DNA from 3 places in the Cryptocyanus atlanticus LEGE 06306 genome. Region 3 is predicted to be linked to each of the others. Evidence: predicted binding sites of a transcription regulator. Region 3 holds the regulator's gene; each other region holds the start of a gene.

Region 1 (3,271 bases), on a different contig from region 3:
TGGTGGGCGGTGGATCCTCCAGCTCCGGATCCAGGCCCGGCTGGTGGGTGTGGCGGTGGTGCCACTGGTGGTAACGGCGGTAGAAGTCGGCGTTGTAGAAGCTCAGCACGCCGGCCCACCAGGCCACCGCGTCGTTGACGGGGCGGCTGGAGAAGGCGGTGCGGTGCCCGCATTCGTGCATGGCGCAGAAGGCGAAGGCGAGGCCCCAGCCGCAGAGCAGCAGGGCCGGCAGCCGCACAAGCAGGCTGAGCCGCTCATCGCCCCAGGCCCAGCCCGTGGCCAGGATCAGGGCGGCATGGCCGAGCGTCTGCCGCCAGCCCGCCCGATCGCAACGGGCATTGAGCCGGCGCAGGGGGTCGGAGGGGATCAGGGCGCCGTTGGCGTTGGGTGCATCCACCGCCGGAGGGTCCACAGCCGTCATGAGCCGAGCCATGCGGTGCATTCCAGCTGTTCCGGGCTGCCGTCGCGAGGGCGGAGCCGGCGCAGGATCCGCTCGGCCAGATGGTCGGCGTCGCGGCCGACGCCGCAGAAGCGGCCCGATCCCCAGGTGTGCAGCCAGGGCAGACCGATGAAGTACAGCCCGGCCGCCTGGGTCACGCCCCGCTGGTGCACCGGTTCGCCGCCGCCATCGAACACCGGCACCTCCACCCAGCTGAAATCGGAGCGGTAGCCCGTGCACCAGATCACGGCCGCCAGCGGCTCCTGCAGCAGATCCAGGCGGCTGCCGGCTGGGTCCGGCGCCGGGCGCCAGCAGGGCTCGTAGGGCGGTTCGGCCGGCGCCTCCAGGCCGTTGGCCCCGATGTGGGCGTCGATGCCGGCGCGGATGCGGTGGTAGACGGCATCGGCGCGATCGAGGTTGGTGGCCAGGTTGGCGTCGAAGCTCAGGCCCGTGGCGGTGATCCCCTCCAGGCGGCCGTGCAGGACCATGCCCTCGCTGGCCCGCTGGCGCAGGTCGATCTCCCGGCCGCCGTCGCGGCCCGTGAGGTAGTGGTTGGTCTTGTGGCGAACAGCGCGGGGATCGTCGTGGGCCTCGATCGGGGTGTCGTAGACCCCCATCCGCTCCAGCCACTCCACCACGTCGCGGCCGCGGTAGCGGCGGGGTGAGCGCGGCGCCGAACCCACGCTCAGATGCACGTGGCGGCCGGCCAGGAAGAGGTCCTCGGCGATCTGGCAGCCCGACTGGCCGCTGCCGACCACCAGGACCGGCCCCACCGGCAGCTGATCGGGGCGGCGGTAGTCGCGCGCATCAAGCTGCAGCACGCTGGCGGGCAGCCGCTCGGCCAGCGGGTGCCGGCGCGGACGGTGGTAGGCGCCGGTGGCGATCACCACCTGCCCGGCCTCCAGCACGCCGCCGCTGGTGAGCAGCCGGTAGCCGCTGCCGCTGCACTGCAGCCGCTCCACACTCACCCCTTCCCGCACATCGACCGCGCTGCGCTCGGCGAAGCGGCGCAGGTAGGCCACGATCGCTTCACGGCCCATGAAGCCGTCGGGGTCGTCCCCGTCGTAGGGGAAGCCGGGCAGGCGGCACTGCCAGTTGGGGGTGACCAGGCAGAAGGAATCCCAGCGCTGCTGCTCCCAGGCGTGGCCCAGCCGGTGCCGTTCCAGCACCAGGGCGTCGAGGCCCCGCTGCCGCAGACAGGTGGCCACCGCCAGCCCCGCCTGGCCGCCGCCGATCACCACCACCGGCGCGGTGGCTGCAGCGGCGGACGACGGGACGGAGGACCCCACGGGCAGGCGGCGAAGGGGCGGGGCGGCGGCAGGCTCCACGGCCAGCGGGATTCATCGTGGGCCGTGGAGCAGGGCGCCAGCGGTAGCAAGCAAGACCAAACCCTGCTGAGGGGCCAGTCGCCCCGGTTTAGTGGTGGCTGATACACAAGTTCATACTGGCCTGGTGCATGGTCGAGCCCTGGTTTCCCCTACGACTTGCTGACTCATGCCCGAGGTCACCCACCCCGCCCATCAAACCGGGGATTTCCTCGTCGACTACGAGGAGAAAGTGTTCCCGGACGTGAAGGCCGAGCCGGGCGAGAAGGCGCTCGTGACCTTCCACACCGTGGCCTTCGAGGGTTCCATCGGCCTGGTGAACCTGCTCCAGGCCAGCCGCCTGATCAACAAGGGCTTCGAGACCTCGATCCTGCTCTACGGCCCCGGCGTCACCCTCGGATTGCAGCGGGGCTTCCCGAAACTGGGGGATGCCGCCTTCGACGGCCACCTGAATTTCGGCGCCCGCATCCAGAAGTTCATGGACCAGGGTGGCAAGGTGTACGCCTGCCGCTTCGCCCTGCAGGCCCTCTACGGCCACGGCGAAGGCGCCCTGATCCCGGGCATCACGCCGGTGAACCCTCTCGATGTGCTCGACATCGTGCTGCTGCACCGCAAGGAGGGCGCCTTCATCCTCGACACCTGGACGCTCTGATGATGCACGGCCCGATCATCGTGGCCGCCGCCCAGATCCGTCCGGTGCTTTACAGCCTGGACGGGTCGGTGGAGCGCGTGCTGGCGGCGATGGCCGAGGCGGCCGGCCAGGGGGTGCAGCTGATCGTGTTCCCCGAAACCTTCCTGCCCTACTACCCCTACTTCTCCTTCGTGGAGCCTCCGGCCCTGATGGGCCGCTCGCACCTGTTGCTCTATGAGCAGGCGGTGACGGTGCCGGGCCCGGCCCTCGCCCGCATCGCCGCCGCCGCCCGCGAGCACGGCCTGCACGTGCTGCTGGGCATCAACGAACGGGATGGCGGCAGCCTCTACAACGCCCAGCTGCTGATCGACTCCAGCGGCGAGCTGGTGCTCAAGCGCCGCAAGATCACCCCCACGTATCACGAGCGGATGGTGTGGGGCCAGGGCGATGGCGCCGGTCTCACGGTGGTGCCCACGACCCTGGGCCGGATCGGCGCCCTGGCCTGCTGGGAGCACTACAACCCCCTGGCCCGCTTCAGCCTGATGACCCAGGGCGAGGAGATCCACTGCGCCCAGTTTCCCGGCTCCCTGGTGGGCCCGATCTTCAGCGAGCAGACGGCCGTCACCCTGCGCCACCACGCCCTGGAGGCGGGCTGCTTCGTGATCAGTTCCACGGCCTGGCTCGATCCCGCCGATGGGGAGCGGATCACCCCCGACCCGGCGCTGCAGAAGGCCTGCCAGGGGGGCTGCCACACCGCCGTGATCAGCCCCGAGGGCCGCTACCTGGCCGGCCCGCTGCCGGAGGGCGAAGGCCTGGCGATCGCCGAACTCGACCCGGCCCTGATCACCAAACGCAAACGGATGATGGACAGCGTGG
Region 2 (3,271 bases), on a different contig from region 3:
GTCGCCGGTTTTCACTCCGTCCTACGACGGGGGCCAGGAATCCTTTTATCTGTCAGCGATCCAGTGTCCTGGACAAGACTTCACCTGAGCCATTGCGGCAATCCTCACATCTGCCGATCTCAAGCCCATCCACCCACACCCACCTACCAATCATCCATGGATTACGTCGTACCGAACGAACTCGTCGATGGCATGATTGCGGCGGGCGGGAAGAAATCCGGCGTCAGCATCAAGAATCTGCTGCTGCGTGGCTTCTACTCCGGCTCCGCCCTGGGCCTGGCCCTGTGCCTCGCCCTCACCATCATGGTTCATTCCGGGATTCCCTGGATCGGTTCCCTCATCTTTCCATTTGGATTCGCAAGCATCGTGCTGTTTGGCATGGAGCTGGTCACCGGCAACTTTGCCCTTCTTCCCATGGCGGTCTGGGCCGGGAAGACGACATGGAGCAAAACCTTCCGCAACTGGATCTGGGTCTGGATCGGTAACTTCCTCGGGACGGGCCTGGTCGGCATTCTGTTTGCCATCAGCCTGACCAGCGGTGGCACAGCAGACCTGGCCACCGGTTCAGGCGATTGGGTCGCCGTTGCCAACAAGATCATTGGCCTGAACAAAGCCAATGTGATCGTGAAGTATCAGTCGCTTGGAGCCATGGGCTTCTTTCTGGCGTTTATTCGCGGCCTCATCGCCAATTGGCTGGTCTGTCTAGGTGTCACTCTGGCCCTGGTCAGCAAGAGTGTTCCCGGAAAGATTCTTGCCTGCTGGCTGCCCATCACCGCTTTCCAGGCCCTCGGCATGGAGCACATCGTAGTCAATATGTTTTTGCACACCACCGACCCCCTGCTCGGCTCCGGCGTGAGCCTGGGACAGATCGCCTTCTGGAATTACCTTCCCGTGACGCTCGGCAACATTGTCGGCGGAATGGTGTTCATCGGCATGCTCTTCTACAGCACCCACCGTTCACCGATCAGCAATGTGCTACCTCCCCAGCATGACGACAAACTGGAGAGGGAGCTGGCCGCCGAACTTGGGGCCCGCTGAACGGGCTTCCCTCCTCCGGCAGTCCGTTCCCCATTCGGGACATGCCTGCGCCTACCCCCGGAGCAGGCATCACTCCACGCAGGAACGCCGGGCAGCCGCGCTGCCCGGCCCCAAGTGGGCCAGGCGGTGATCAACCCCCTACCACTTCCTGTAGGGCAACAATTTTCCTGACATGGTGATCCGCACCCGATCCCCGGCAGGATTCTCCTCTTGATCCACTTCAAGCGTGAAGTCGATGGCGCTCATAATGCCATCTCCATATTTCTCCTGGATCACATCTTTGAGAGGCATCTCATACACCTGCATAATTTCATAAAAGCGATAGATCGGCGGGTCGGTAGGGATCACTGGATCGAGTGATCCCTTGGTGGGATACTCCTGGATGGCCGCTGATGTGGCCGCATCCAGCTCAAGAATTTCGGCCAGTTGAGCTGCCTCCTCAGGCGAAGCTGATGCCTGCCCATGGAAGAGAGACGCAATCCAGACTTCATCACGTCCGATGGCCTGCTTGAGCTGGGCAAAACTCAAACCCTTGGCCTTTTTTGCCGCCATCAGCAGGGCAGATGATCGGGAAGCTGACATCTGGAACACAGGCGTAAAGATGACGCTTCAGTGTTGATGATCGAGGTCCAGCCGTGTGGAGCAACAGCTACGGAGTCACCGCTACGTCTGCATCGAACCTCCCGGCTCGGACGGGGCTGGCAGGGAGCCCTCAGATCGGCCTCGAGCTACCGTTCAGGCTGGGGTAGTCGGTGTAGCCGGCCGGTCCAGGCGTGTAGAACGTGGCGGGATCAGGGCTGTTGAGCGGAGCCCCCAGTTTCAGGCGCTCGGGCAGATCGGGGTTGGCCAGGAAGGCGGTGCCGAAGGCCACCGCGTCGAGGCCACCGGAGGCGATGGCCGCCTGGGCTTCGCGGCCGTCATATCCCATGTTGGCGATCAGGATCCCACCGAACCGCTGCCGGATCGGGGTGAGCAGATCGCCCTGCTGGTGGCCGAGTAGGTCGCCGCGCATCACATGGAGATAGGCGAGACCGGCGCCATCAAGCCGTTCCGCCAGCCAGCCGCTCAGACCCACGGGGTCGCTGTCGACCATGGCGTTGTAGCCGTTCAAGGGCGAGAGGCGCAGCCCCACGAGCTCCGCTTCCGCTCGTGCCGCCGCGATCACCTCCAGCAGCAGGCGGGCCCGGTTCTCGCGGGGGCCTCCATAGGGGCCCGCCCGGCGGTTGCTGCCATCGCGAAGAAACGAATCGAGCAGATAGCCGTTGGCGCCGTGCACCTCGACGCCATCGAAACCGGCGGCCATGGCGTGACGGGTGGCCTGCCGGAACCCCTCCACGATGGCGGGCAGTTCGTCGTCGGCCAGTTCCCGCGGCACCACGTAGGGCTTCTTGCCCTCGGGGGTGTGGATCTCATCGCCGCTGATGGCGATCGGGCTGGGGGCCACCGGCTGGAGCCCCCCGTTCAGCAGCGGGTGGCAGGCCCGGCCGCCATGCCAGATCTGCAGCACGATGCGGCCGCCGGCCGCATGCACCGCCTCGGTGGTGAGCCTCCAGCCCGCCACCTGGGCCTCCGAGTAAATGCCGGGCTCCCGGATGAAGGAGGAGTGGCCCTCCATCGCCATGGTGGCCTCGGCGATGATCAGCCCCGCGCTGGCGCGCTGGGCGTAGTACTCCGCCATCAGCGGACCGGGCACGTGGCCCTGCTCAGCCCGCGAGCGGGTGAGCGGGGCCATCAGCACCCGGTTGGGCAGCTCCAGGGAGCCCAGATGGAGCGGTGTGAACAGGTCGGCGGGCATGGCGGATCAGGCGGCGAGCAGCTCGGGTTCGCGGTAGGGCTCGAAGCTGGCCTTGCGGGCGCCGCAGATCGGGCATTCCCAGTCGTCGGGAATGGCTTCGAACGGGGTGCCGGCCACGATGCCCGAATCGGGATCCCCCACGGCGGGGTCGTAGATCATCGAGCACACCTTGCAGATCCACAGGCCGGCCACGGGCGTGGCGGCCTGGCCGGCCGTTCCCTGCCCTTCCAGGGCCCGCAGGGCGACGCCGTAACGGTCGGCATGGTGGTGCTCGATCGGGGTGAGGTGGCCGAAGGTGCTGGCGGCCTTGCGGAAGATGCCGGCATGCTCCCTGGATTCATCGATCTGCCCGTGGAACTCGGCAACCGCCCCGTCGTCCCGGTCGGCGGCGGCGGCGGCGGCGAATTCCGGATACATGGTGGTGTACTCGTAGGTTTC
Region 3 (3,271 bases):
GTGGGCCGGCAGGATGAAGTAGGCCCCGTCCTCGTCGTGCTGGAGCGGGGCGGGCTCCAGGTTGGCCGGGTTGAACCGTTTCGGGTTCATCACCGTGCCGGGCACATGGCGGAAGATCAGGAATTCCTGCGGCGACAACCGCAGGTCGTAGCCGTAGGAGGAGCAGCCGTAGCTCAGCACCGGCGCGGCCCGGTTATCGGGATCGAGGTGACGCACCAGGCCGGCCTGGAAGGGCTCCAGCATCCCGCCGGCGGCCTGGGCGTGGATCCAGCGGTCGTTCTTGAGCATCAGCCGCCCCTCCGCAGCTGGGTGACCTGATCCGCCATGGCCAGCAGGTCCTGCGGCATCACCGGCCCGGTGAGGATCACATCGAGATGGGCCGGCCGCTGCTCCAGGGTGGCCACCACCTCCGGCGCAGCCAGGAAGCCGAGCTCGATCGCCAGACCCAGCTCATCCAGCACCAGCAGGTCGATGGTGGCCGCGAGCAGCTGCTCCCGGCTGAAGGCCCACACCTGCTGAACGGCCGCCCCCACCTCGGCGGGGAGGTCGCTGGAGGGTTCGCTCAGGCAGGCGGGAACGGCCGGACGCAGCCACTGCAGACGGCCGCACAGCCGGAGCGCCTGGCCGGGGCCCTGATCCACGCCCCCCTTGAGGAACTGGCTGATCAGCACGCGGCTGCCCAGGCCGGCGCTGCGCAGGGCCTGGCTGAACACCCCGTCGAAACTGCCTCGGAACGGTGCGGTGTGCACCTGCAGCAGCCCCTCGGGCCGCGCCAGCAACGGCCGCGGCCGGCCCGCCGCCGGACGGGCCGCGGGAACGGGCCGCAGGGGATGCCGGGGTTCATGGGGTGGGCTGATCAGGCTGACCGTCATCAACACCCCATCGGAGACGCGATGCTGAATGTAGCGGTGACGGGCCGCTTCACAAGGGAATGGCACCATCCCTAGCGCAAACATCCGTACCACCCCCAGGGGGGGCTCCCAGGCCAGCCGGGCTCGGATGAACAGCGAGTGTGTCTTTCGCTACACGCCACACCGGTGCCGATCCGTAGCTTCCAACCACAGCTCTTCCGCCCCAATGGTCGGCGCCATGCGCGGATTCAGCCGCACCAGCACCACTCCGCCCCCCCAGGCCGGCCTCACCACCGCTGGCAACGGTTCGGCCACCTTGCTGGAAGTGATGCGCGGCCTCACCGGCTGCTCCATCGAGACGGTTGAGCGTGGCAAGACCATCTTCTTCCCGGGAGACCCTGCCGAGCGGGTCTATCTGCTGCGCCGCGGCGCGGTGCGGCTCTCGCGCGTCTATGAGTCGGGGGAGGAGATCACCGTGGCGCTGCTGCGGGAGAACAGCCTGTTCGGTGTGCTCTCCCTGCTCACTGGCCAGCGCTCCGACCGCTTCTATCACGCCGTCGCCTTCACCCGGGTTGAACTGGTGGCCGCGCCGGCCGCCTCGGTGAAACGGGCGATCGAACAGGATCCGAGCGTCGGGCTGTTGCTGCTGCAGGGACTCTCCTCCCGCATCCTCCAGACCGAAACGATGATCGAAACCCTCACCCACCGGGACATGTCCTCCCGGCTGGTGAGCTTCCTGCTGGTGCTCTGCCGGGACTTCGGCGTGCCCAGCTCCGATGGCATCACGATCGACCTGCGCCTTTCCCACCAGGCGATCGCCGAGGCGATCGGCTCCACCCGGGTCACGATTACCCGGCTGCTGGGCGATCTGCGCCAGGCGGGGCTGGTGCAGATCGACCGCAAGAAGATCACGGTGTTCGATCCGGTGGCCCTGGCCAAGCGGTTCAGCTGACCAGGGCCACCGGCCCCGGGGCGACGAGACACCGATACTGAAGCTCTCCGCCCTGCGCCGTGTCCGCCTGGCTGCTCATCCTCGCCCTGCTGGTGCTCGGTGGGGTGCTCGCCACCCTCGGGGATCGCCTGGGCAGCCGTGTCGGCAAGGCCCGGCTGAGCCTCTTCAACCTGCGCCCCCGCAACACGGCGGTGCTGATCACGGTGCTCACCGGCAGCCTGATCAGCGCCGTCTCCCTGGGGCTGATGCTGGCGGTGAGTGAACGGCTGCGGGTGGGCCTCTTCGAGCTCGACAGCCTCCAGGAGAAGCTGCGGGACAGCCGCTCCAGCCTGGGCCGCAGCGAAAACGCCCTCAAGCGCAGCCGACAGGAGCAGCGGCGGGCCGAGCAGGGGCTGCGCCGGGCCGAGCGGGAACGGCAGGAATCCCGCCGCCAGCTCACCGCCGTGGAACTGCAGGCCAGGCGCCTGCGGGCGGAGCTGCGGCCATTGCAGAACCAGCGAGAGCAGCTGCTGCTGCAGCGGACGCAGCTCAGCCGGGACATTGCCAGCAAGGATCAGGACATCCGCCGCACCGAGGCCGAGCTGGCCCGGGTGAAGCAGCAGATCGCGGCCGGGGAGCAGGAACTGCAGGGCCTCGAGGAGAAGCTGATCGCCCTGCGCCGCGGCGACGTGGTGATCAGCAGCGGTCAGCCACTGGCCACCGCCAAGGTGGCCTTGAAGAATCCAGCCGAGGCCAAGGCGGTCATCGATGCCCTGCTGCGTCAGGCCAACCTGAGCGCCTTTCAGCGGGTGCTCCCCGAGGAGACCCCGAACCGCCAGATCCTGCTTGTCTCGCGTCAGGACATCGCCAAGCTCGAAAGCCTGATCGGCAAGGGAGGCTCCTGGGTGGTGAGCATTCTCTCCGCCGCCAACGTGGTGCGCGGGGAACAGCAGGTGCTGGGCTTCCCCGACCTGCGGCCGAACCGCCAGGTGATCCGCCAGGGGGAACTGATGGCCTCCACTGTGCTCGAGCCCGACGAACGGTCGGTCGTGCAGGTGCGCAGCCGCCTCAACCTGCTGCTGGCGGCGTCCTTCGCCAAGGCCCAGCGCCAGGGATCCATCGCCGATGGGGTTCAGTTCGACGCCGCCACCTTCAATCGCCTCGGGCAGGAACTCACCGAACGCCCCCTCGGGCAGCCGGTGACGCTGGAGGCCATCGCCAGCCGGAATGCCGACACCGCCGACCCGATCGTGCTGACCCTGCAGCCGGTGGAGGCCTCGACCGGGCGGGCCGGGCCTCCGTCCAGGGGCCGCCTGCCATGACCCTGCCGAACGGCGGAGCCCTGGCCGGTCTCGATCCCGGACGCTGCAAGTGCGGGCTGGTGCGCAGTGATCCGGAGCGCCGCCGGATCGGCGAGGCGCTGATCCTGCCGCCGGAGGCGACCTGGACACGGCTCCGCTCCTGGCTGGAGGAGGGCGCGGTGGTCGCC

The links. The regulator NtcA, encoded in region 3, controls nitrogen genes in cyanobacteria. The targets are predictions, from matches to a motif close to GTANCNNNNGNTAC.
Region 1: ACWJI7_RS06480 (MSMEG_0569 family flavin-dependent oxidoreductase) is a predicted target of NtcA. The motif match lies at 1,811-1,824, and genes of this name have one in related genera.
Region 2: cynS (cyanase) is a predicted target of NtcA. The motif match lies at 1,678-1,691, and genes of this name have one in related genera.

What each region holds. Positions count from the first base shown of each region.
Region 1 covers NZ_JBSJOZ010000004.1:167,289-170,559, reverse strand. Annotated here, with positions in the region: gene ACWJI7_RS06485 (fatty acid desaturase) at 1-397, opposite strand, end outside; gene ACWJI7_RS06480 (MSMEG_0569 family flavin-dependent oxidoreductase) at 418-1,734, opposite strand; gene ACWJI7_RS06475 (MSMEG_0572/Sll0783 family nitrogen starvation response protein) at 1,934-2,416, shown strand; gene ACWJI7_RS06470 (Nit6803 family nitrilase) at 2,419-3,271, shown strand, end outside.
Region 2 covers NZ_JBSJOZ010000002.1:17,478-20,748, reverse strand. Annotated here, with positions in the region: gene ACWJI7_RS02850 (formate/nitrite transporter family protein) at 157-1,038, shown strand; gene cynS (cyanase) at 1,177-1,620, opposite strand; gene ACWJI7_RS02840 (alkene reductase) at 1,751-2,833, opposite strand; gene ACWJI7_RS02835 (rubrerythrin family protein) at 2,840-3,271, opposite strand, start outside.
Region 3 covers NZ_JBSJOZ010000007.1:67,238-70,508, reverse strand. Annotated here, with positions in the region: gene dcd (dCTP deaminase) at 1-288, opposite strand, end outside; gene ACWJI7_RS09230 (cob(I)yrinic acid a,c-diamide adenosyltransferase) at 288-872, opposite strand; gene ntcA (global nitrogen regulator NtcA) at 1,078-1,803, shown strand; gene ACWJI7_RS09220 (DUF3084 domain-containing protein) at 1,863-3,104, shown strand; gene ACWJI7_RS09215 (RuvC family protein) at 3,101-3,271, shown strand, end outside.